3 linked regions of the Bosea sp. 685 genome follow. Each later gene encodes a partner of the first gene's protein in a complex. Links are inferred from orthologs where the notes say so. Each region holds a gene or a part of one and is shown on either strand. Other genes may lie near its edges. The genes, in order: secY, secG and secA.

What was found.
Region 2: secY (region 1) and secG share a complex: the UniProt entries of both Escherichia coli proteins name them as parts of the sec protein translocase complex. The link is inferred for Bosea sp. 685 from one-to-one orthologs.
Region 3: the proteins of secY (region 1) and secA are in contact, whole or in part, in a crystal structure (PDB 3DIN), measured with the Thermotoga maritima proteins. The link is inferred for Bosea sp. 685 from one-to-one orthologs. Residues at the interface, in WP_004081795.1 of Thermotoga maritima: Glu108, Gly109, Glu110, Glu111, Ala236, Glu237, Arg238, Arg239, Ile240, Thr241, Ile242, Gln243, Tyr244, Ala245, Arg246, Arg247, Val248, Thr249, Gly250, Arg251, Arg252, Val253, Tyr254, Gly256, Ala257, Ser258, Thr259, Tyr260, Leu261, Pro262; in WP_004082002.1 of Thermotoga maritima: Glu261, Ala262, Arg263, Lys300, Ala301, Arg302, Thr303, Ile304, Ile305, Leu323, Tyr324, Asp325, Pro326, Val329, Ser330, Tyr333, Ile336, Lys340, Phe345, Val349, Glu363, Phe364, Tyr374, Ser375, Gly376, Gly377, Glu393, Ile395, Thr482, Ser483.

What each region holds. Positions count from the first base shown.
Region 1 is NZ_CP134779.1:2,063,474-2,067,800, forward strand. Bases 522-3,466 are described here. They hold secY (preprotein translocase subunit SecY), read left to right. Parts: upstream 522-1,297; coding sequence 1,298-2,635; downstream 2,636-3,466. Other genes in these bases: rpmD (50S ribosomal protein L30), read left to right, coding at 522-692; rplO (50S ribosomal protein L15), read left to right, coding at 706-1,203; RMR04_RS11170 (adenylate kinase), read left to right, coding at 2,635-3,213. Outside these bases: rpsE (30S ribosomal protein S5), read left to right, coding at 1-487; more of rpmD, read left to right, coding at 498-521; rpsK (30S ribosomal protein S11), read left to right, coding at 3,943-4,327. UniProt on the Escherichia coli protein: The central subunit of the protein translocation channel SecYEG. Consists of two halves formed by TMs 1-5 and 6-10.
Region 2 is NZ_CP134779.1:2,633,010-2,643,032, forward strand. Bases 2,776-5,653 are described here. They hold secG (preprotein translocase subunit SecG), read left to right. Parts: upstream 2,776-3,954; coding sequence 3,955-4,353; downstream 4,354-5,653. Other genes in these bases: RMR04_RS13910 (SurA N-terminal domain-containing protein), read right to left, coding at 2,776-2,849; tpiA (triose-phosphate isomerase), read left to right, coding at 3,048-3,809; RMR04_RS13925 (CTP synthase), read left to right, coding at 4,634-5,653. Also shown: trpE (anthranilate synthase component I), read right to left, coding at 1-933; more of RMR04_RS13910, read right to left, coding at 936-2,775; more of RMR04_RS13925, read left to right, coding at 5,654-6,262; RMR04_RS13930 (DUF350 domain-containing protein), read left to right, coding at 6,464-6,865; RMR04_RS13935 (DUF1190 domain-containing protein), read left to right, coding at 6,878-7,492; RMR04_RS13940 (glutathionylspermidine synthase family protein), read left to right, coding at 7,494-8,663; RMR04_RS13945 (VOC family protein), read left to right, coding at 8,743-9,618; RMR04_RS13950 (DUF350 domain-containing protein), read left to right, coding at 9,655-10,023. UniProt on the Escherichia coli protein: Subunit of the protein translocation channel SecYEG. Overexpression of some hybrid proteins has been thought to jam the protein secretion apparatus resulting in cell death; while this may be true it also results in FtsH-mediated degradation of SecY.
Region 3 is NZ_CP134779.1:373,510-380,467, forward strand. The notes cover bases 978-4,307. They hold secA (preprotein translocase subunit SecA), read left to right. Parts: upstream 978-1,329; coding sequence 1,330-4,107; downstream 4,108-4,307. Also shown: RMR04_RS02875 (BrnA antitoxin family protein), read left to right, coding at 1-13; RMR04_RS02880 (peptidylprolyl isomerase), read right to left, coding at 105-953; RMR04_RS02890 (hypothetical protein), read right to left, coding at 4,391-4,663; RMR04_RS02895 (SPFH domain-containing protein), read left to right, coding at 4,812-5,789; RMR04_RS02900 (NfeD family protein), read left to right, coding at 5,798-6,247; serA (phosphoglycerate dehydrogenase), read left to right, coding at 6,346-6,958. UniProt on the Escherichia coli protein: Required for protein export, interacts with the SecYEG preprotein conducting channel.

The sequences.
Region 1 (4,327 bases):
CCGCGTCGCCAAGGTGGTGAAGGGTGGGCGTCGCTTCGGCTTCGCCGCGCTCGTCGTCGTCGGCGACCAGAAGGGCCGCGTCGGCTTCGGCCATGGCAAGGCCCGCGAAGTGCCGGAAGCGATCCGCAAGGCGACTGAAGCCGCCAAGCGTGGTCTCGTCCGCATTCCGCTGCGCGAAGGCCGCACGCTCCATCACGATGTCCAGGGCCGTCACGGCGCCGGCAAGGTCGTGCTGCGCGCTGCCCCGGCCGGTACCGGCATCATCGCCGGCGGTCCGATGCGCGCCGTCTTCGAGGCGGTCGGCATGCAGGACGTGGTGTCGAAGTCACTCGGCTCCTCGAACCCCTACAACCTCGTCCGCGCGACTTTCGACGCGCTGAAGAACGAGGACAGCCCGCGCGGCGTCGCCGCGCGTCGGTCCCTGAAGGTTTCGGCCCTGCAGACGCGTCGTCGCGATGCTGGCACCGATGCCGCGGCCGAAGTCTGAGGGTGGGATCATGGCAAAAGCTGAAACCACCGTCGTCGTCGAGCAGATCGGTAGCCCGATCCGCCGCGAGGCTTCGCAGCGCCAGACCCTGATCGGTCTCGGCCTGAACAAGATCCGCCGGCGCTCGACCCTGGTCGACACGCCCTCCGTGCGTGGCATGATCGACAAGGTCAGGCACCTCGTCCGCGTCATTGACGCGAAGTGAGGGGAATCGTTCGATGAAACTCACAGACATTCGTGACAACGATGGCGCGCACAAGTCGCGCATCCGTGTCGGCCGCGGTATCGGCTCCGGCAAGGGCAAGACCGGCGGGCGCGGCGTCAAGGGCCAGAAGGCTCGTTCCGGCGTGGCGGTCAAGGGCTTTGAAGGCGGCCAGATGCCGCTCTATCGCCGCCTGCCCAAGCGTGGCTTCCACAACCTGTTCTCCAAGGATCTGAACGAGGTCAATCTCGGCCGGATCCAGCAGGCGGTCGAAGCCGGCAAGCTCGACGCCAAGGGCGCGGTCACGATCGAGGCGCTCGTCGCCGCCGGCGTGATCACCCGTCAGGCGACCGACGGCGTCAAGATCCTGGGCGTCGGCGAACTCAAGGCGAAGCTCGCCTTCGAGGTGGCCGGTGCGTCGAAGTCGGCGGTTGCCGCTATCGAGAAGGCCGGCGGTTCGGTGAAGATCCTGGCGCCTGCGAAGATCCTGGCGCCTGCCGCTTCACAGGCGTGAGCCAAGCTCTTACATGAGCGTTTGCGAACGGCGGCCGGGCCCGAAGCCCAGGCCGCCGTTTGACTGTTTATGATACCATCCAAGGACCGGACGCATGGCATCGGCGGCTGAACAGCTTGCTTCAAACCTGAATTTCGGCGCGTTCGCCAAGGCGGATGAGCTGAAGAAACGCATCTGGTTCACGCTCGGCGCGCTGATCATCTACCGGCTCGGCACCTATATCCCGCTGCCCGGCATGAATCCCGACGCCGTCTCGGACCTGTTCAAGCAGTCGCAGTCCGGCGTGCTTGGCCTGTTCAACATGTTTTCCGGCGGCGCGGTCGGCCGGCTTGCGATCTTCGCGCTTGCGATCATGCCGTACATCTCGGCCTCGATCATCGTGCAGCTGCTCTCCAGCGTGATCCCGACCTTCGAGGCGCTGAAGAAGGAAGGCGAGCAGGGCCGCAAGGTCCTGAACCAGTACACCCGCTACCTGACGCTGGTTCTCGCGGTCTTCCAGGCTTATGGCATCGGCGTCGGCCTGCAGGGCTCGGGCAATCTCGTGCTGGAGCCGGGCCCGTTCTTCCTGCTCTCGACCACGATCACGCTGGTCGGCGGCACGATGTTCCTGCTCTGGCTCGGCGAGCAGATCACCAGCCGCGGCATCGGCAACGGCACCTCGATGATCATCTTCTCGGGCATCATCGCCGAATTCCCGTCGCAGCTCGCCCAGACCCTCGAACTCGGCCGTCAGGGCGCGATCTCGACCGGCCTACTGCTGTTGATCCTGGTGATGGCGATCTGCGTCATCGCCTTCTGCGTCTTCATGGAGCGCGCCCAGCGCCGGCTCCTGATCAACTATCCCAAGCGCCAGGTCGGCAACCGCATGTATGAGGGCCAGACCTCGTTCCTGCCGCTGAAGCTCAACACGGCCGGCGTGATTCCGCCGATCTTCGCCTCCTCGCTGCTGCTGCTGCCGACCACGATCGCGAGCTTCTCGCAGGCTTCGGGCGGCACGGGCTTTCTGTCGGTGATCGCGACCTATCTGGCCCATGGCCGGCCGCTGTTCATGTTCCTCTATGCGGCGCTGATCATCTTCTTCTGCTTCTTCTACACCGCGATCGTGTTCAATCCGGTGGAGACAGCCGACAATCTCAAGAAGCATGGCGGCTTCATGCCCGGCATCCGCCCGGGCGAGCGCACCGCCGAGCATATCGACCGCGTGCTGACTCGCATCACGGTGCTCGGAGCCGGCTATTTGACTATCGTCTGCCTTATCCCCGAGATCATGATCACCTATGCCCAGATACCGATCATTCTCCTGGGCGGCACGTCGCTGCTGATCGTGGTGACGACGACGATGGATACCGTGGCGCAGGTTCACGGACATTTGCTGGCCCATCAGTATGAAGGGCTGGTCAAGAAGGCCAAGCTGCGAGGGGCGAAGCGCTGATGCGATTGATTTTCTTGGGGCCGCCGGGGGCGGGTAAGGGCACTCAAGCGGCGCGTATCGTCGAAGCGCACGGCATTCCTCAGCTTTCCACGGGCGACATGCTGCGTGCGGCGGTCACTGCGGGCACGCCGATCGGCATCAAGGCGAAGTCGGTGATGGATTCCGGCGCGCTGGTTTCGGACGATATCGTCATCGGCATCGTCGCCGAGCGAATCGAGCATGCGGATGCCAAGAAGGGATTCATCCTCGATGGCTTCCCGCGCACCCTGGCGCAGGCCGAGGCGCTCGACGCGATGCTGGCGTCCAAAGGGCTCAAGCTCGACAAGGTGCTGGAGCTCAAGGTCGACCAGACCAAGCTCGTCGACCGCATCGTCAAGCGCGCCGAGGAGGCGAGGGCGGCCGGGCAGCCGGTGCGCAAGGACGACGATCCGGAGGTCTTCAAGACCAGGCTCGAGGCCTATAATCGCGATACCGCGGTGGTTGCGCCCTATTACGCCAAGCGCGGGCAACTGACCGATATCGACGGCATGCAACCGATCGACGCCGTGACAGCGGCGATCGAGAAGGCGTTGGCCTGATACCGATTTTTGCTTTGGCACGATTCTTGGTCGCGGCGGGTTGACTCGTTGCGCCCAAGCGACTAACGACCCCACTTCCGGTTTCATGCAGCGATGCCGACACCTTCGCAAGAGGGGACGGCGTCGCGTTTATGCATGTGACCGTTTCAACGCCTCGCAGAGGCCGGCCTCCACCGGCGCGGGGTTATTTTTCACCGCCGGCGCGCCATCGGGCGTCTCGGCCGACATGGAGAAGAGACCATGGCTCGTATCGCGGGCGTTAACATTCCTACTGGCAAGCGCGTCGTCATCGGCTTGCAGTACATCCACGGCATCGGCGCCCAGAAGGCCAAGGAGATCTGCTCCAAGGTCGGCATCGCCGACGAGCGCCGGGTCAACCAGCTGACCGATGCCGAAGTCCTGCAGATCCGCGAGACGATCGACCGCGACTACCTCGTCGAGGGCGATCTGCGCCGTGAAGTCTCGATGAACATCAAGCGCCTGATGGATCTCGGCTGCTATCGCGGCCTGCGCCATCGCCGCTCGTTGCCGGTTCGCGGCCAGCGCCACACACCAACGCCCGTACCCGCAAGGGCAAGGCGAAGCCGATCGCCGGCAAGAAGAAGTGATTTCGGGGCAGTAGGCTTTGGGCAGTAGGCAGTCGTGATCGATTGCCGACTGCCGATTGCCTACTGCCTTTCTACTCCCCAGCGCCTGGCATGACGGGCGCGCTCGAAGGATGAAAGACCTATGGCCAAGGAAGCCCAACGCGTTCGTCGCCGCGAACGTAAGAACATCGTCTCCGGCGTCGCCCATGTGAACGCCTCGTTCAACAACACCATGATCACCATCACCGACGCGCAGGGCAACACGATCTCGTGGTCGTCCGCCGGCACGATGGGCTTCAAGGGCTCGCGCAAGTCGACCCCCTATGCCGCCCAGGTTGCCGCTGAGGACGCCGCCCGCAAGGCAGCCGAGCACGGCATGCGTACGCTGGAAGTCGAAGTCACCGGTCCGGGTTCGGGTCGTGAATCGGCGCTGCGCGCCCTGCAGGCCGCGGGCTTCACCGTGACCTCGATCCGCGACGTGACGCCGATCCCGCATAACGGTTGCCGTCCGCGCAAGCGCCGTCGCG
Region 2 (10,023 bases), 570 kb from region 1 along the record:
GGTGACGGTATCGTCGCGCAGGCGGACCAGGATTTCGGGGCTGGAGCAGACGATCTGAAACTCGGCGAAGTCGAGATAGCACAGGAACGGCGCCGGATTGACCCGCCTTAGTGCCCGGTAGAGCGCGAACGGAGGCAGTTGGAAGGGCGCCTCGAAGCGCTGCGACAGCACGACCTGGAAGATGTCACCGGCGCGGATATAGTCCTGCGCGGTGGCGACCATGGCGTGGAAATCCGCCTCGCTGGTGTTCGAGACGATCGCCGGCTCCGGCAAATTGGCGATGTCGATGGCGGCATCGGCTGGCAACGGCCCTTCGAGCGCCATCACCACGGCCTCCAGCCGCTCCTGCGCCTGCTCATAGGCCACGCGGGCCGCGATACCGGGCTGAGCCCGTACCGGGGTCACGACGTGGATCTCGTCGCGCACCGAATCGAACACGACCATTAGCGTCGGGCGGAGCAGGATGGCGTCGGGAACGCCGGTGCCGGTCTCCTTGGCCTCAGGCAGGCGCTCCATCAGGCGCACCATGTCGTAACCGAGATAGCCGAACACGCCGGCGGCCATGGGCGGCAGTTTCTCGCCTTCCGCCCCTTCGCTGTCGGGGATCGCGCTCTCCTCCAGCAATGAGCGCAGGCTCTCGAAAGCCGGGCGCGGATCGGTGAGGAAGCTGTCGCCGAGCGCCGGCCGGCACAAAGCGGCCTCGCCGTGATGGCAGCGCCAGATCAGGTCCGGTTCGAGCCCGATCATCGAGTAGCGCCCGCGCACGGCTCCGCCTTCGACCGATTCGAGCAGGAAGGCCGGGCCCGTCGTCGCGTGCCGCAGCTTCAGGAAGGCGGCGACCGGCGTCTCGCAATCGCCGACCAGTACCTGTCTCAGCAATTGCGCCGTGCCGGCCTCGTAGCTTTGCGCAAAGCGTTCGAAAGGGGCTTGCATGGTCAATTCTGCGCGCCGCCGGTGGCATTGCGGAATGCGGCCTCGTTGACGCTGACGCCGAGCTCGGACTGCCGCTTGCCGACATATTGCGACAGGATGTCCTCGCTGATGCTCGAAGCGAGCAGGCGGGCGAAATTCTCCGCCTCCTGCGTCGTGCGGGCATAGGGCTGCACGGTCGCGCTATCGACCTTGAACAGCACGCGCGCGCCATCGGCAAGCGCCGCCGCACCGCTCTTGCCGACCGCGGTGCCGAAGATCAGGCTGACCACATTGGCCGGCAATTCGGGGCGTTGCTCTTGCCGGCCGAGATCGGCGGCCTTCTCGATCGTGAGCCCGGCGGTCGAAGCGGCCGCGTCGAAAGCCTCGCCCTTGTCGAGCTGTGCGACGAGTTCGCGCGTCTTGGTCGAGAGCTTGCTCGCAAGCTCGTCGGCGCGCCATTGCGCCTCGACCTGCGTCTTGACCTCGTCGAAGCCCTGCGCGCGGCCGGGATCGATCTTGGTCAGATCGAACCAGACATAGCCCGCATCGCGCGGCAACCGGATCGCCTCATTGTCGACGCCGATATCCGAGCGGAAGATCGCCTGCACGGTCGCGTCGCCTCCAGGCACGGCCGTCTCGGTCGTGCCATCGGGCTTGCGCAAGCTCGCATCGACGGGGCCGAGCGTGCGCAAGGGCAGTTTCAATTCGCTCGCGATCTCGGCCAGCGGCTTGGCGGCAGCGCGCTGATCCTCGATCTTGTCGTGCAAGTCGGTGATCAGGCTCGCGGCGCGACTGGTCGCGATCTCGCTGCGCAGCTCGGCCGCGACCTCCTCATAGGGACGCACGCGCTCAGGCGTGATCGCGGTCACGCGCAGCAGGACAGGGCCGAAGCCGCTCGTCACCGGAGCGCTGACCGCACCTTGCGCCAGCGCGAAGGCAGCGTCGCGTACGGCTGGATCGAAGACCTGGCTCTTGGTGAAGGTGCCGAGCGAGAGATCCTTCTCGGCGATGTTGCGCTGGGTCGCCACGGCCTCATAGGTCTCGCCACCCTCGATGCGGGCCTTGGCGGCCTGCGCCTCTTCCGGCGTCGGGAAGGCAATCTGCTGGATCGCGCGTGTCTCGGGCGAGCTGAAGCGCTGACCCTTGATCTGCTCGTAGCGCGCCTTGACGTCGCCCTCGCTGACCGAGGCCGGATCGGCAACCGTCTCGGCCGAGATCGAAAGCATGCTGGCGGTGCGGTATTCGGGCGCGCGGAAAGCGGCCTTGCGCTCGTCGAAGAAGGTCTTGAGCTGTGCCTCGGTGGGTGCGGCGATCTCACCTGCAGCGCTCACCGGCACGCGGGCGAAGGTGACGCTGCGCTTCTCGTTGCGCAGGCGGTGGCCGATCTCCTGCAGGGCCACGGGCGCGGCGACGGAGCCCACGACCATCTCGGCGAGCTGCTGGCGCAGGATCGTGGCGCGCTGCTCGCGGACATAGACCTGCTCGGTATAGCCGTTATTGCGCAGCAATTCGTTGAAGCGCGCCGGCGAGAAAGCGCCCGATGCGTCACGGAAGCTCGGATCGTCAAAGATCAGGTTGCGAATCGTCTCGTCGGATACGGCGAGCCGCATGCCCTGCGCCGTCTGGTCGAGCACCGCTTCCGTCACCAGCCGCGACAGCACCTGCCGGTCGAGTCCGATCGCGCGCGCCATATCGGGCGTGATCTGGCGGCGCTGCTGGCGGGTCAGCGTCTGGATCTCGTTCTGATAGGCCGTGCGCATCTGTTCGAGGCCGATCTCGACCTTGCCGACGCGAGCGACTTCATTGCGGCCATAGCCGCGGAAGATGTCGCCGATGCCCCAGATCGCAAAGGACAGGATCAGGAAGCCGAACGTTATGCTGATGATGAGCTTCCCGAGGAAACTCTGACCCGCCTTGCGGATGCCCTGCATCATCATTGAATTTAAGTCTTTCCTGTCCGGATGCGGCGCAAGCGGGCGCGCCGCCGGTTTTTGTCGGTGCCGCTTATAGGAACCGCTTGCGCAACTCGCAATCATTCCTGAGTCGATCGGCCGTTCCTGAGTCAGTCGACTCGGCGGTGTTGCCGGGCGATTGCGGCAGGGTTACAGCCGGCGCAGCATATTGGGAGGCGAGACGTGACACGCAACATCAGGCCGCTGGTGGCTGGCAATTGGAAGATGAACGGGCTGAAGGCCGATCTCGCCATCGCGGTCGAGGTCGCCAAGGGCTATGACGCCGCGCTGAAGGCGGCCGTCGATCTTGCGATCTGCCCGCCTGCGACCCTGCTCTATACCACGACTGCCTCATTGATCGGATCGCGCATCGCAACCGGCGGGCAGGATTGCAGCTCCAATGCCGGCGGCGCCTTCACCGGCGAGGTTTCGGCTGCGATGCTCGCCGATTCCGGCGCGAGCTTTGCCATTGTCGGCCATTCCGAGCGGCGCACGCTCCATGGCGAGACCAACGCCATCGTCAAGGCGAAGGCGCAAGCCGCGCGGGACGCCCTGCTGGTGCCGATCATCTGCGTCGGAGAGACCAAGGATGAGCGCGAGGCCGGCAAGGCGCTGGCGATCGTCAAGAAGCAGCTGCGCGGCTCGGTCCCGGAGGATTCGACGGCGGCTACTCTCGTCATCGCCTATGAGCCGGTCTGGGCGATCGGCACGGGCCTGACCCCGACGGCTGCCGACGTCGCTGAAATGCATCAGGCGATCCGCACGGAGCTCGGCCGGCTTCTCGGCAAGGGGGCAGCTGCCGGCGTTCGCCTGCTTTACGGCGGCTCGGTGAAGCCCTCGAACGCGGCGGAATTGATGAATGTCGCCCATGTCGATGGCGCGCTGGTCGGTGGCGCGAGCCTCAAGGCCGAAGACTTCCTGGCGATCGCGCGGGCCTGCTCCTGAGGCCGGGTGTCGCCAAGCGTGATTTGCCGGGTGGTGCGCTTCGTAGACGCGTGCTATGTGCGCCGCGACCTCTACAAGCCCGATACGGGCAGACGGGGCGGGGCGCTCTTGCGGCGGCCCGCTCCATACCCATTTTCGTGAGACCATGCAGAACGTTCTCATCGTCATCCATTTGATCATCGTGGTCGCACTCGTCGGCGTCGTCCTCCTGCAGCGCTCCGAAGGCGGCGGGCTAGGCATGGGCTCCGGCGGCGGCGGTGCCGGCGGCTTCATGACCGGCCGCGGCCAGGCCAACGCGCTGACCCGCGCTACCGCTATTCTGGCCGGCGCCTTCTTCCTGACCTCGATCGTGCTCGCGGTGATCGCGAATCGCAGCCGCGTGCAGCGTTCCATCATCGATGGCGCGCCCACGACGAGCGCGCCCGTCAACCCGGCCGGCCCGAGCGCCCCCAATGCCGGCGGCGTGCTCGACCAACTGCGGCAACTGCAAGGGCCGAGCGGCGGCTCGCAGCCGCCGACGCCTCCCGCGGCGCCGCAGCAATGACGACAGGGCAGGGGCCGGGAAACCGGCCCTTCTCTTTTGACAGGAAGTCGCCGGGAAACCGGCCCTTCTCTTTTGATGGGAAGTCGCCGGGAAACCGGCCACTCCCAACGAGCCTGATCCGGCTGCGCTGCTATAGTGGCCCTGATGGATCAGTCCCTATGGACAAAGGCAGCCTGGAGGGTCGCAGGACTCGTCAGGCTGTGGACAAGCGTGTGAAGCACAACGACCCTGCGCGGGCCCGCTTCGCGAATCGAAACCTTGGCGTTAAAGGTGACCTCCCATGACGCGGTATGTTTTCATCACCGGCGGCGTGGTGTCCTCGCTTGGCAAAGGCCTGGCGTCGGCGGCTCTCGCAGCTCTCCTTCAAGCGCGCGGCCACACGGTCCGCCTGCGCAAGCTCGATCCCTACCTCAATGTCGATCCGGGCACGATGAGCCCGTATCAGCATGGCGAGGTCTTCGTCACCGATGACGGGGCCGAGACGGATCTCGATCTCGGCCATTACGAGCGCTTCACCGGCCGGCCCTGCAATCGGGGTGACAACATCACCACCGGTCGCATCTACATGGACATCCTGACCAAGGAGCGCCGTGGCGATTATCTCGGCGCGACCATCCAGGTCGTTCCGCACGTCACCAATGCGATCAAGGAATTCATCCTCACCGGCAATGAGGGCTATGATTTCGTCCTGATGGAAGTCGGCGGCACGGTCGGCGACATCGAGAGCCTGCCCTTCCTGGAAGCGATCCGCCAGACCAGCCAGCAATTGCCGCGCGGCCAGTGCATCTTCATCCATCTGACGCTGCTGCCCTATATTCCAACCGCGGGCGAGCTGAAGACCAAGCCGACCCAGCATTCTGTCGCCGAATTGCGCTCGATCGGCATCCAGCCCGACATCCTGCTATGCCGCACCGACCGCGAGATTCCGCGTGAGGAGCGCCGCAAGCTCGCTCTGTTCTGCAATGTCCGCGAGACCGCCGTGATCGAGGCGAGGGACGTCGCTTCGATCTACGACGTGCCGTTGTCCTACCATGCGGAGGGGCTCGACAACGAGGTTCTGGCCGCCTTCGGCATGGATGCCAGCGTCGAACCCGACATCTCGAACTGGCAGCGTATCTCCGAGCGGGTGAAGAACCCCGAGGGCGAGGTCACCATCGCCATCGTCGGCAAATATACCGGCATGAAGGACGCCTATAAGTCCCTCATCGAGGCGCTGATGCATGGTGGCATCGCCAACCGGGTGAAGGTCAATCTCGACTGGATCGAATCGGAGGTCTTCGAGAAGGAAGATCCGACCCCATTCCTCGAACATGTCCACGGCATCCTTGTGCCCGGCGGCTTCGGCCATCGCGGTGCGGAGGGCAAGATCAAGGCTGCGACCTTCGCGAGGCAGCGCAAGGTGCCGTATTTCGGCATCTGCTTCGGCATGCAGATGGCCGTCATCGAAGCGGCCCGCTCGCTCGCCCATATCGAGAAGGCGAATTCCAGCGAGTTCGGACCGACGGAGGAGCCCGTCGTGGGCCTGATGACGGAATGGATGCGCGGCAATGAGCTCGAGCAGCGCGCGGCGGACGGCAATCTCGGCGGCACCATGCGGCTCGGCGCCTATGCCTCGATCCTCGATCCCGACACCAAGATCGCCAAGATCTATGGCGGGACCGAGATTTCCGAGCGTCATCGCCATCGCTACGAGGTCAATATGAGCTATCGCGAGCGGCTCGAGGCGCAAGGGCTGAAGTTCAGCGGCGTCTCGCCCGATGGGCTCCTGCCGGAAACGGTCGAATATCCCGACCATCCCTGGTTCATCGGCGTGCAGTATCACCCCGAACTGAAGTCGCGGCCCTTCGAGCCGCACCCGCTCTTCGCAAGCTTCGTCGAGGCCGCCGTGGTGCAAAGCCGCCTGGTCTGAGCCGGCGGCGACGCCTTAGAGCAGGACGCGAAAAAGTGGGCACCGGTTTTTCGCATCCTGCTCTCACTTTTTGATGAGAGACGGATTCAGATTTCAGACGGGATCACGAAGTGACCCCGTCTGAAATCATCCGGCTCTGGCGTCGCCGCGCAACTCACGTATAGTCACGGGACAGCTTATGGCGGCCCGGGGGCGAGCGGCATGGCGATCTCGATGGCGGGGCTCCCCGCCTTTCTGCTCTATTTCGCGCTTGGTTCCGCATTGATCGCGAGCTTTGCCGCGATCTATTTGCGGATCACGGCCCATGACGAGATCGCGCTGATTCGCGCCGGAAATCTTTCGGCCGCGGTCGCGCTGGGCGGCAATCTGACGGGGTTTGCGATTCCGCTGGAAAAGGCGATCGCGCAGGCGAGCAGCATCGCCGACTGCGTGCTCTGGGCCATTGCCGCGATGCTGATCCAGTTTGCGGTCTATGGGCTCACCCGCCTCATCATTCCCGAGCTTTCGCACAAGATCGAGGAGGATCGTCTCCCCTCGGCGGCGATGCTGGCCGTCATCGCCGTGATTTCCGGCACGCTGGCGGCCGCCAGCATGACCGTCTGAGAGGGCGGCGCGGTGAAACGCTCGACCCAGATCGGACTGGCGGCGGCGGGCGTGGTGCTGGTCGCGACCGTCTGGTCGTTCTCGGGCGACGACGATGACGACAGCCTCGTCTACAACACCCTGGCTGAATGCCGCGCGGGCGGGCAATTGAGCGCGAGCCAATGCGAGCAGCGCTTCAACGAGGCCTCCGTCAATCATTTGCGCGACGCCAGGAAATTCAGCAACACCAGCGCCTGCGAGACTGAATATGGCGTCGGCTCCTGCCAGAGCGCGAGCTGGAACGGGGCGCAGGTCGTCGTTCCAGCGCTTGCCGGGATCATGCTGGCGCGCAGCCTGGCCCAGGGCGGTGGCGCGGCGCAGCCCCTGCTACCGCCGACGCGCGACGCCTGCCCGCCGGGCTCCCAGGCACAGGAATGCCAGCAGGCGCGCGGCTATGGGAACAGCTCTAACAGTAGCGGCAGAAGTTATTACGGCGGCAGCTCATCACGCGCCTATTCAACGAGTTCAGGACAAGCACTCGTTGCGCGAAGCGGCGGCTCCAGCAGCGGCGTCAGCACGACCAGCGTCGCTTCGCGCGGCGGCTTTGGCTCGACCTCGCATTCCTTCAGCTCCTCCTCCTCCTCCTGAGATGCGTCGCGTCGTCCTCGAAGCGCGCGCGGATTGGCAGACCCAGGTCGAGCGCCTCGGCTTTGCCTTCCACACCATCGACGGCGCGACCTATTGGGATGAACGCGCGGCCTATGCCTTCACGCTGGAAGAGATCGAGCGCGATATCGAGGCGCCGACCGAGGCGATCGAGCAGCTCTGCTTCGCCTTCATCGAGAAGGCGATCGGCGATGACGCGGTCCTGACCCGGCTCGCCATTCCCGAAGCGCAATGGGCCTTCATCCGCGAGAGCTGGCAGAACGGCGAGCGCAATCTCTATGGCCGGCTCGACCTGGCCTATGACGGGCGAGGGCCGGCCAAGCTGCTCGAATACAATGCCGACACGCCGACCGCCCTGTTCGAATCGAGTGTCGTGCAATGGGATTGGCTCGAACAGGCGATGGCGAATGGCAGGCTGCCCGCCGGCTGCGACCAGTTCAATTCATTGCATGAGCGATTGATCGCCGCCTTTGCCGGGCTGCGTGCACCGTCACCCTATCGCTTGCATCTCGCTTGCGTGCAGGAGAGCGTCGAAGACAAGGGCACGGTCGATTACCTGCTCGATTGCGCCAAGCAGGCCGGGCTCGACGCCCGGTTCAGCTTCATCGAAGAGATCGGCCTGCTTACCGACGGCCGTTTCTGCGACGGTTCGAATGTGCCGATCGAGACCTTGTTCAAGCTCTACCCCTGGGAATGGCTCTTCCGCGAACGCTATGCCAGCGCGCTCGCTGGCTCGCGCTGCCAGTTCATCGAGCCGCCCTGGAAGGCGCTGCTCTCGAACAAGGGTTTGCTCGCTTGCCTCTGGGAGATGGAACCCGGCCATCCCAACCTGCTACCGGCCTTCTTCGAGGGCGATCCTCGCTGCGAAAGCCTGTCGCCGCGCCGGGTTCGCAAGCCGCTCTATTCGCGCGAGGGCGCCAATATCACCTTGCTGGAACGCGGCAAGGTGCTGGACAGCGATGACGGTCCCTATGGCGCCGAGGGCTTCATCCTGCAGGACGCCGCGACCAATTTGTTCCAGTCCGATGGAAACTACGCGGTGATCGGCTCCTGGCTCGTCGCCTCGCAGGCCTGCGGCCTCTGCATCCGCGAGGATGTAACGCCGATCACCAAGAACACCTCGCGCTTCCTGCCGCACTATATCGAGCCATAGCTGCATCGCGCCATGACCTGCGCCCGATGACCTGCTAGACAAGGGGCTGTCCGAGCCTCCTGCCTTGCGAGACATCGTCATGCCTGCTGCCACCACCCCTCGCGGCCTCGACCATCTCGTCATCGGCGTGCGCGATCTCGACGCTGCCGGCGCCGTCTATGAGAAGCTCGGCTTCCGGGTTGGAGCACGCAACAGCCATCCCTGGGGCACGCAGAATCGGATCGTCCAGTTTCCGGGCTCCTTCCTGGAGCTGATCACCATCGGCGATGCCGAATCGATTCCGGAACCGGTGCCGGGTCGCTTCTCCTTCGGGGCTTTCGTGCGCGATGCCCTGGAGCGCGGCGAGGGCATGTCGATGCTGGTTCTGGAAAGCCAGGACGCCAAGGCCGATAATCTCGCCTTCAAGGCCGCCGGCATCGGCGCCTTTGAGCCCTTCTTCTTCGAGCGGCAGGCGCGCCGCCCGAGCGGGGAGGAGGTACGCGTCGCCTTCTCGCTCGCCTTTGCCGATGATGCCGCCGCGCCTGAATGCGGCTTCTTCGTCTGCGAGCAGCACGAGCCGCAGAATTTCTGGAATCCGGCCTTCCAGCAGCATGAGAATGGCGCGACCGGGCTGTCCGCGGCGATCCTGGTGACGGACGAGCCCGAGCAGCACCGCGCCTTTCTCACCGCCTTCACCGGCGGGGCCGAGATCCTCGAGGGCAATGAGGATTACGTCCTGGACCTGCCGCGCGGTCGCATCGACGTGCTCGACGGCGAGGCCGCAAGCGCGATCTACCATGTCGAGCCGGACCCGACGCCGGCGCGCTTTCTCGGATTTTGTGTGTCGGTGTCGGATCTCGAAGCCGTCGCCGCGCGGCTGAGCGCAGCGGGCGTTCCTTTCGCACAGGGCGAAGAGCGCATTGTTGTGCCGGCGGCCGCGGCGCTGGGCTGTGTCATTGCCTTCGAGCAGGGTTGAAGCCATCCTGGCCCGGCGCAGGAGACGGGGCCATCCATGATAGCTGAAGCTTTGGCGAAACTTCCGGATTTCGCCCTGTTCTTCACCGGCTCGCTGGCGCTCGTGGGCCTCTATCTGCTGATCTATACGCTCGCGACCTCGCATAACGAGTTCGGCCTGATCCGTCAGAACAACCTTGCTGCCGCACTCTCGTTGGGTTTGAGCCTCATCGGCTTTGCGTTGCCCTTGTCGAGCGCCATCGTCCATTCCACGACGATCGTGGATCTGGCGGTCTGGGGCATCGTCGCCATCATCGTGCAACTGGTCGTCTATGCGCTGGTGCGGCTGGTGCTGCCCAACCTGTCGTCGCGGATCGCTTCGGGGGAGCTCGCCGCGGCGCTCTTCCTCGGAGCCGCCTCATTGGCG
Region 3 (6,958 bases), 1.7 Mb from region 1 along the record:
GAAAGCCGTCTGATCGAGGCGGGGGCACCTGTCGCGGGCTGCGCAAAAAGAAAGGGGGAGCTGTTGGCTCCGCCCTCGGGCAATCTCATCAGGTTTTTCGTTCGTCAGGGCTTCTTCGGCTCGGCCGCAGGAGCAGGCGTGGCAGCGGCCGGCTGGTCCAGCCGCTCGACCTTGGCTTTCTCGCGCAGCGCCAGCACGATGTCCTGCTGAGCCTTGCGCTCGAGATACTGATCGATCTGCGGCTTGACGGCGGCGAAATCCGGCGTCGGCTTGGTGCGGCGGTCTTCGAGCTTGATGACATGCCAGCCGAACTGGCTCTTCACCGGGTCGGAGATCTGGCCCTTCTGGAGCTTGAAGGCGGCCTCGGCGAATTCGGGCACCATGCGCTCCTTGCTGAACCAGCCGAGATCGCCGCCTTCCTTGCCGGAGCCGGGATCCTTGGAGAGCTCGGCTGCGACCTTGGCGAAATCCTCGCCCTTCTTGACGCGCTCTGCGGCCGTCTTGGCCTGGGCCTCGTCCTCGACCAGGATATGGCGCGCGTGGATCTCCTCCTCGGGCGGCAGCGCCTTGACGGTGTCGTCGAACAGCTTCTTGGCGGCCTCCGGGGTTGCGGCCTTCTTGGCCTCGCGCTGGAGATATTCGTCGAGCAGCACCTTGTCGCGGTTATAGGCGAGGCGGGCGGCGAAATCGGGGCCTTCGGCGACCTTGGCGTCGGTGGCGGCCTTGGCGCCGAGCTTGAGGTCGACGAGATAATTCACCACCTCGTCGCGCTTGCGCTCCTCAGGAACCTGCGCGAGCCGCTCGCCGAGATCTTCCGTCGCCAGCGCGACGTCGCGTTCGGTGATGGCGATGCCGTTGACCTTGGCCACGATCTTATCGGCTTGAGCCAGCGCGGCAGGCGTCGCGGCGAGCACGAAACCGAGAGACATCATGGCGAGACGTGACAGCGTCATCGGGTCAAACCTTCAGCAAGCAGCAAAAACCGGTCATTTGCGCTGCACTGCCAGTTGAACGCGGCAAAGGCAAGGCAGCTGCGCGGTTTAAAGCCTCCATGGCGCGATGCTTTGCCGGCCTTTGCGCGGCTTGCGCTGTTCGATAGCGCGGCTCCCTTGGAACTACGCGACAAAAACCCCACATCGGTTGCGAATTCCGCCGCCGGCCAAGGCTCGTGCTTGCTGCAAACAAGGCTCGCACTTGGTGCAAAGCGGTGCTGGACCCCGCCCCCGCACGCGTCTAAACACGCGGTCGAATTGAGAATTATCGGGCTTTCGCCCGCGCGCGGGTCACCGCGGACGCAAGGCGAAAGCTGCACTATCGAAAGGCCCAACAATGCTTGGCGCGCTCGCAAAGAAACTCTTCGGCTCGTCGAATGATCGGCGGGTCAAGGGCTATGGCCCTCGTGTCGCGGCGATCAATGCGCTCGAAAACGAGATCGCCGCGCTCAGCGACGAGGCCCTGCAGGCGCGCACCGCCGAGTTCCGCCAGCAGCTCGCCGATGGTGCAAAGCTCGACGATCTCTTGGTGCCGGCCTTCGCCACGGTGCGCGAGGCGGCCAAGCGCGTGCTCGGCCAGCGGCCCTATGACGTCCAGCTCATCGGCGGCATGGTGCTGCATGAGGGTGCCATCGCCGAGATGAAGACCGGTGAAGGCAAGACGCTGGTCGCGACCCTGCCGACCTATCTCAACGCGCTCGAAGGCAAGGGCGTGCATGTCGTCACGGTCAATGACTACCTCGCTCGCCGCGACGCGGAATGGATGGCCAAGCTCTACAACTTCCTCGGCCTTTCCGTCGGCATCATCGTCCACGGCATCGACGATGAAGAGCGCCAGCGCGCCTATGCCAGCGACATCACCTACGGCACCAACAACGAATTCGGCTTCGACTATCTGCGCGACAACATGAAATACGAGGTCGCGCAGATGTCCCAGCGCGGCCACCATTTCGCGATCGTCGACGAGGTCGACTCGATCCTGGTCGACGAGGCGCGCACGCCGCTGATCATTTCGGGCCCGCTCGACGACAAGTCCGATCTCTATGTCGCGATCGACAAGATCCTGCCGGGCCTGGTGGCCGGGGATTTCGAGGTCGACGAGAAGCAGCGCGCGGTCTCGCTGACGGAAGCCGGCAACGAGCATATTGAGGAACTGCTGCGCGAGGCCGACCTGCTGAAGGAGGGCGATCTCTACGACGCCCAGAACGTCACTCTGGTCCACCACGTCAACCAGGGCCTGCGGGCGCATTCGCTGTTCCAGCGCGACAAGGACTACATCGTCCGCAATGACGAGGTCGTCATCATCGACGAGTTCACCGGCCGCATGATGCCGGGCCGGCGCTATTCGGAAGGCCTGCACCAGGCGCTCGAAGCCAAGGAGCACGTCACCGTCCAGCCCGAGAACGCGACGCTGGCCTCGATCACCTTCCAGAATTATTTCCGGCTCTATTCCAAGCTCGCCGGCATGACCGGCACGGCCTCGACCGAGGCCGACGAATTCTTCGAGATCTACAAGCTCGAAGTGGTCGAGATTCCAACCAATGTCCCGGTCGCCCGCAAGGACGAGGATGACGAGGTCTACCGCACCTTCGAGGAGAAGGTCCGCGGCGTCATCCGCGAGATCAAGGCGGCGCAGGAGAGCGGCCAGCCCATGCTGGTCGGCACGACTTCGATCGAGCGCTCGGAACTCGTTGCCGAGATGCTGGCGAAGGAAGGCTTCAAGCAGATCGATTTCAGCGACCCCAGCGGGCTGGAGCCGATCTACGCCGCCGCCCGCGCCGGCAAGCCCTCGAACGCCTTTGCCGTGCTGAACGCCCGCTTCCACGAGCTGGAGGCCTATATCGTGGCGCAGGCCGGCGTGCCCGGCGCCATCACCATCGCCACCAACATGGCCGGCCGCGGCACCGATATCCAGCTCGGCGGCAATGCCGAGATGCGCATCAACCATGATCTCGCCGGCATGGCGGAGGGGCCGGAGCGGGAGGCCGAGGCGAACCGCATCCGCGCCGAGGTGATCGACTTCAAGCAGCGCGTGATCAAGGCGGGCGGGCTCTACATCGTCGGCACCGAGCGCCATGAGAGCCGCCGCATCGACAACCAGCTGCGTGGCCGCGCCGGCCGCCAGGGCGATCCGGGCCGGTCAAAATTCTTCCTGTCGCTGCAGGACGACCTGATGCGCATCTTCGGCTCCGACCGGATGGACGGCATGCTGCAGAAGCTCGGCCTCAAGGAGGACGAGGCGATCGTCCATCCCTGGATCAACAAGGCGGTCGAGAAGGCGCAGGGCAAGGTCGAGGCGCGCAACTTCGACGTCCGCAAGAACATCCTGAAATACGATGACGTCATGAACTCCCAGCGCAAGGTCGTGTTCGAGCAGCGCCGCGACTTCATGCGCCAGCCGACGGTGCGCGAAACCATCGACGACATGCGCCAGGGCGTCGCCGAGGATCTCGTCAGCCGTCATATCCCCGAGGAGGCCTATCCCGAGCAGTGGGACACCGCCGCGCTCAAGGAAGGCGTGATGCAGTTCCTCAATCTCGATCTGCCGATCGAGGATTGGGCAAAGGAAGAGGGCATCGCCGACACCGAATTGCGCGAGCGCATCCGCAAGATCGCCGACGAGGATTACGCGGCCCGTATCGAGCGCAACACCGAAGAGGTGATGACCTATGTCGAGAAGCAGGTGCTGCTGCAGACGCTCGACCATCTCTGGCGCGAGCACCTCGTCACGCTCGACCATCTCCGCCAGGTCATCGGCTGGCGCGGCTATGCCCAGCGCGATCCGCTGAACGAGTACAAGCAGGAGGCCTTCGAGCTGTACGACTCGCTGACCGACCGCCTGCGCGAACAGGTCACCGGCAATCTGATGCGCATCGAGGTGCGTTTCGACGCGCCGGAAGAGCCGGGCAGCTTGCCGCCGCAGGATGAAGCCGGTTCCGGCTTCGGTGGCGATTACGGCAGCACGGGCCTGCAATACGCCGCAACCGACGCCGACACGGCCGTGCTCGACCGCAACCCGACCGACCCGGCGAGCTGGGGCAAGGTCGGCCGCAACGAGGCCTGCCCCTGCGGCTCCGGCAAGAAGTACAAGCACTGCCACGGCCAGTTCGTGTGAGGCGGTAAAGGCGCTGGAACTCCTTCTGCCCTCGCGGGAGAAGGTGGCTCGGCGCAGCCGAGACGGATGAGGGGGCGCTGTGAGCCCACCATCTGGCCTGAAAGCGACGCCAACCGGACGGGGCACGGCGCCCCCTCATCCGGCGCTGCGCGCCACCTTCTCCCGCATCAAAGTCGGCTGTTGCCGACTTTGACACTTTGTTGCCCATCTCGGGCACGCCCGAGATGGGTGGGAGAAGGGAAGAAGGCGTCGCGTCATTCTCGGCCTTCGGAAACGCCAGCGGTCATTTCCGCTTCTCCTCGCAGATGTTCATCCTATGAGGATCGCCGGAGAGCTGGCATCTGAAGCCGCATTCGTAATCGCCGCCCCGGCTGGTCTGAAGCAGCTTCATCCGCTCGATCGCGGCGTCGCGGCAGTAGCTGAATGTCTTGAAGCGCGCCGTCACGTCGAATTTGGCGCGGTTGGTCTGATCGGGATAGACGATCGCGGCCCATTCGCCGGGGCTGTCGTCGCAGCCAGCCAGCAAGAGCAAAACCAGGAACAGGGAACGTCTCATTTCGGTTCCTCCGGTTTCGGCCAAAAATAGCACGCTCCGGGTTGGCTGATCAGCCTCTAGCGTAGGCGCCCTTGCATCAACCCGTCGCAATCGTCAGGTTGTTGGCCGCGACGCGAAATGCGCGCACTGCCTAGGGAGGGCTGACGGGATGGTGTTCAACGGTTTCGACATCGTCGTCGTGGTACTGGTGGCGCTCGTCATCCTGACGATCGCGCTCGGCGTGCGCACTGTTCCGCAGGGCTATAATTACACGATCGAGCGTTTTGGCCGCTATTCGCGCACGCTCGGTGCGGGGCTCGGGCTGATCGTGCCTTATTTCGACCGGGTCGGGCATAAGGTGAATGTCATGGAGCAGGTGCTCGACATTCCCTCGCAGGAGGCGATCACCAAGGACAATGCCGGCGTGCGCATCGACGCTGCCGCCTTCTACCAGGTGCTCGACGCCGCCAAGGCCAGTTACGAGGTCTCCTCGCTCGGCCAGGCGCTGATGATCCTGACCATGACCAATATCCGCACCGTGGTCGGCTCGATGGACCTCGACCAGCTGCTCTCGCATCGCGACGAGATCAATGAGCGCTTGCTGCGCGTCATGGACGCCGCGGCCTCGCCCTGGGGCGTCAAGGTCACGCGCATCGAGATCCGCGACATCCTGCCGCCGGCCGACATCGCCGGCGCGATGAACCGGCAGATGAAGGCGGAGCGCGAGAAGCGCGCCGCCGTGCTCGAGGCGGAAGGGCTGAGGCAGTCCGAGATCCTCAAGGCCGAGGGCCAGAAGCAGTCGCAGATCCTCGCCGCCGAGGGCCGCAAGGAAGCAGCCTTCCGCGACGCCGAGGCGCGCGAGCGTTCGGCGCAGGCCGAGGCGGCGGCGACCGCGATGATTTCGGAAGCGATCAGCAAGGGCGATATCCAGGCGGCGAACTTCCTCATCGCCGAGCGCTATACCGATGCGCTGAAGGCGATCGCCTCCTCGCATAACAGCAAGGTGGTGATCGTGCCGATCGAGGCGGCCGCGCTCGCAGGCACGGTCGGTGGCATCGCGCAGCTGACCCGCGCGGTCTTCGGCGAGGAGGCGGTCGCGACGCGCCGCGTCGGCTCGGTTCCGCCGTCCGGCCGCACGAGCGGGTGAGGCCGGCCATGCTGCTGGACTGGTTTTCCTCCCTTGGCGGCTGGAGTTGGGTCGTAATCGGCCTCGTGCTGATCGGCGGCGAATTGCTGGCGCCCGGCGTGTTCCTGATCTGGCTCGGCCTCGCCGCGCTGCTGACGGGTGTCGTCGTCGGGCTTTTGGGCATCGGTTGGCAGAGTGCGGCGCTGGTTTTCGCTGTGCTCTGCGTCGTCAGCGTGCTCACCGGGCGGCGCCTGACGCTGCGCAAGGACGAGGAGCCCGATGCCGCGACAGGCCTCAACGATCGCGGCCGCCAGCTCATCGGCAAGGTTTTCCGATTGGAGGCGACGATGACCGGCGGCGAGGGCCGCATCCGCGTCGGCGATTCGTCCTGGCGCGTCACCGGCCCGGAATTGCTGGCGGGCAGCGAAATCAAGGTGGTGCGGGTCGAGGGCGCGACGCTCATTGTCGAGAAGGCCTGAGGCCGCGACGGTTTCGCGCGCCCGGCAGGCAAAGAATCGGGTTGTCCGGCGCGCTGGCGGGTCTATAGCGAACGCTCCGTCGCCAGCCCGATCGTTCCATGACACTCCGCACCGAACGCCTGTCCCTCTCCAAGGACCGCATCAAGGTCCTGCTTCTGGAGGGCATCAATGATTCCGCCGCCGATCTGATGGTCCAGGCCGGCTATACCAATATGGTCCGCCTGCCCAAGGCGCTCGACCATGACGCGCTGCTCAAGGCCGTCGAGGGCGTGCATGTGCTCGGCATCCGCTCGCGCACGCAGCTCACGGAGCCGGTCTTCGCCCAGGCGAGCCGGCTCTTCGCGGTCGGCTGCTTTTCCGTCGGCACCAATCAGGTCGATCTGCAGGCGGCGCGCGGGCGCGGCGTGCCGGTCTTCAACGCGCCCTTCTCGAACACCCGCAGCGTCGCCGAACTGACGATCGGCGAGATCGTCATGCTGCTGCGCAAGATCACCGACCGTTCGGTCTCGGCCCATACGGGCGGCTGGGACAAATCCGCGAACGGCTCCTTCGAGGTGCGCGGCAAGGTTCTGGGCATCGTCGGCTACGGCAATATCGGCAGCCAGCTCTCGACGCTCGCCGAGGCGATGGGCATGCGGGTGATCTATTACGATCAGACCGACCGCTTGCGCCACGGCAACACCGAGCCGGTCGACAGCCTGGCCGAACTGC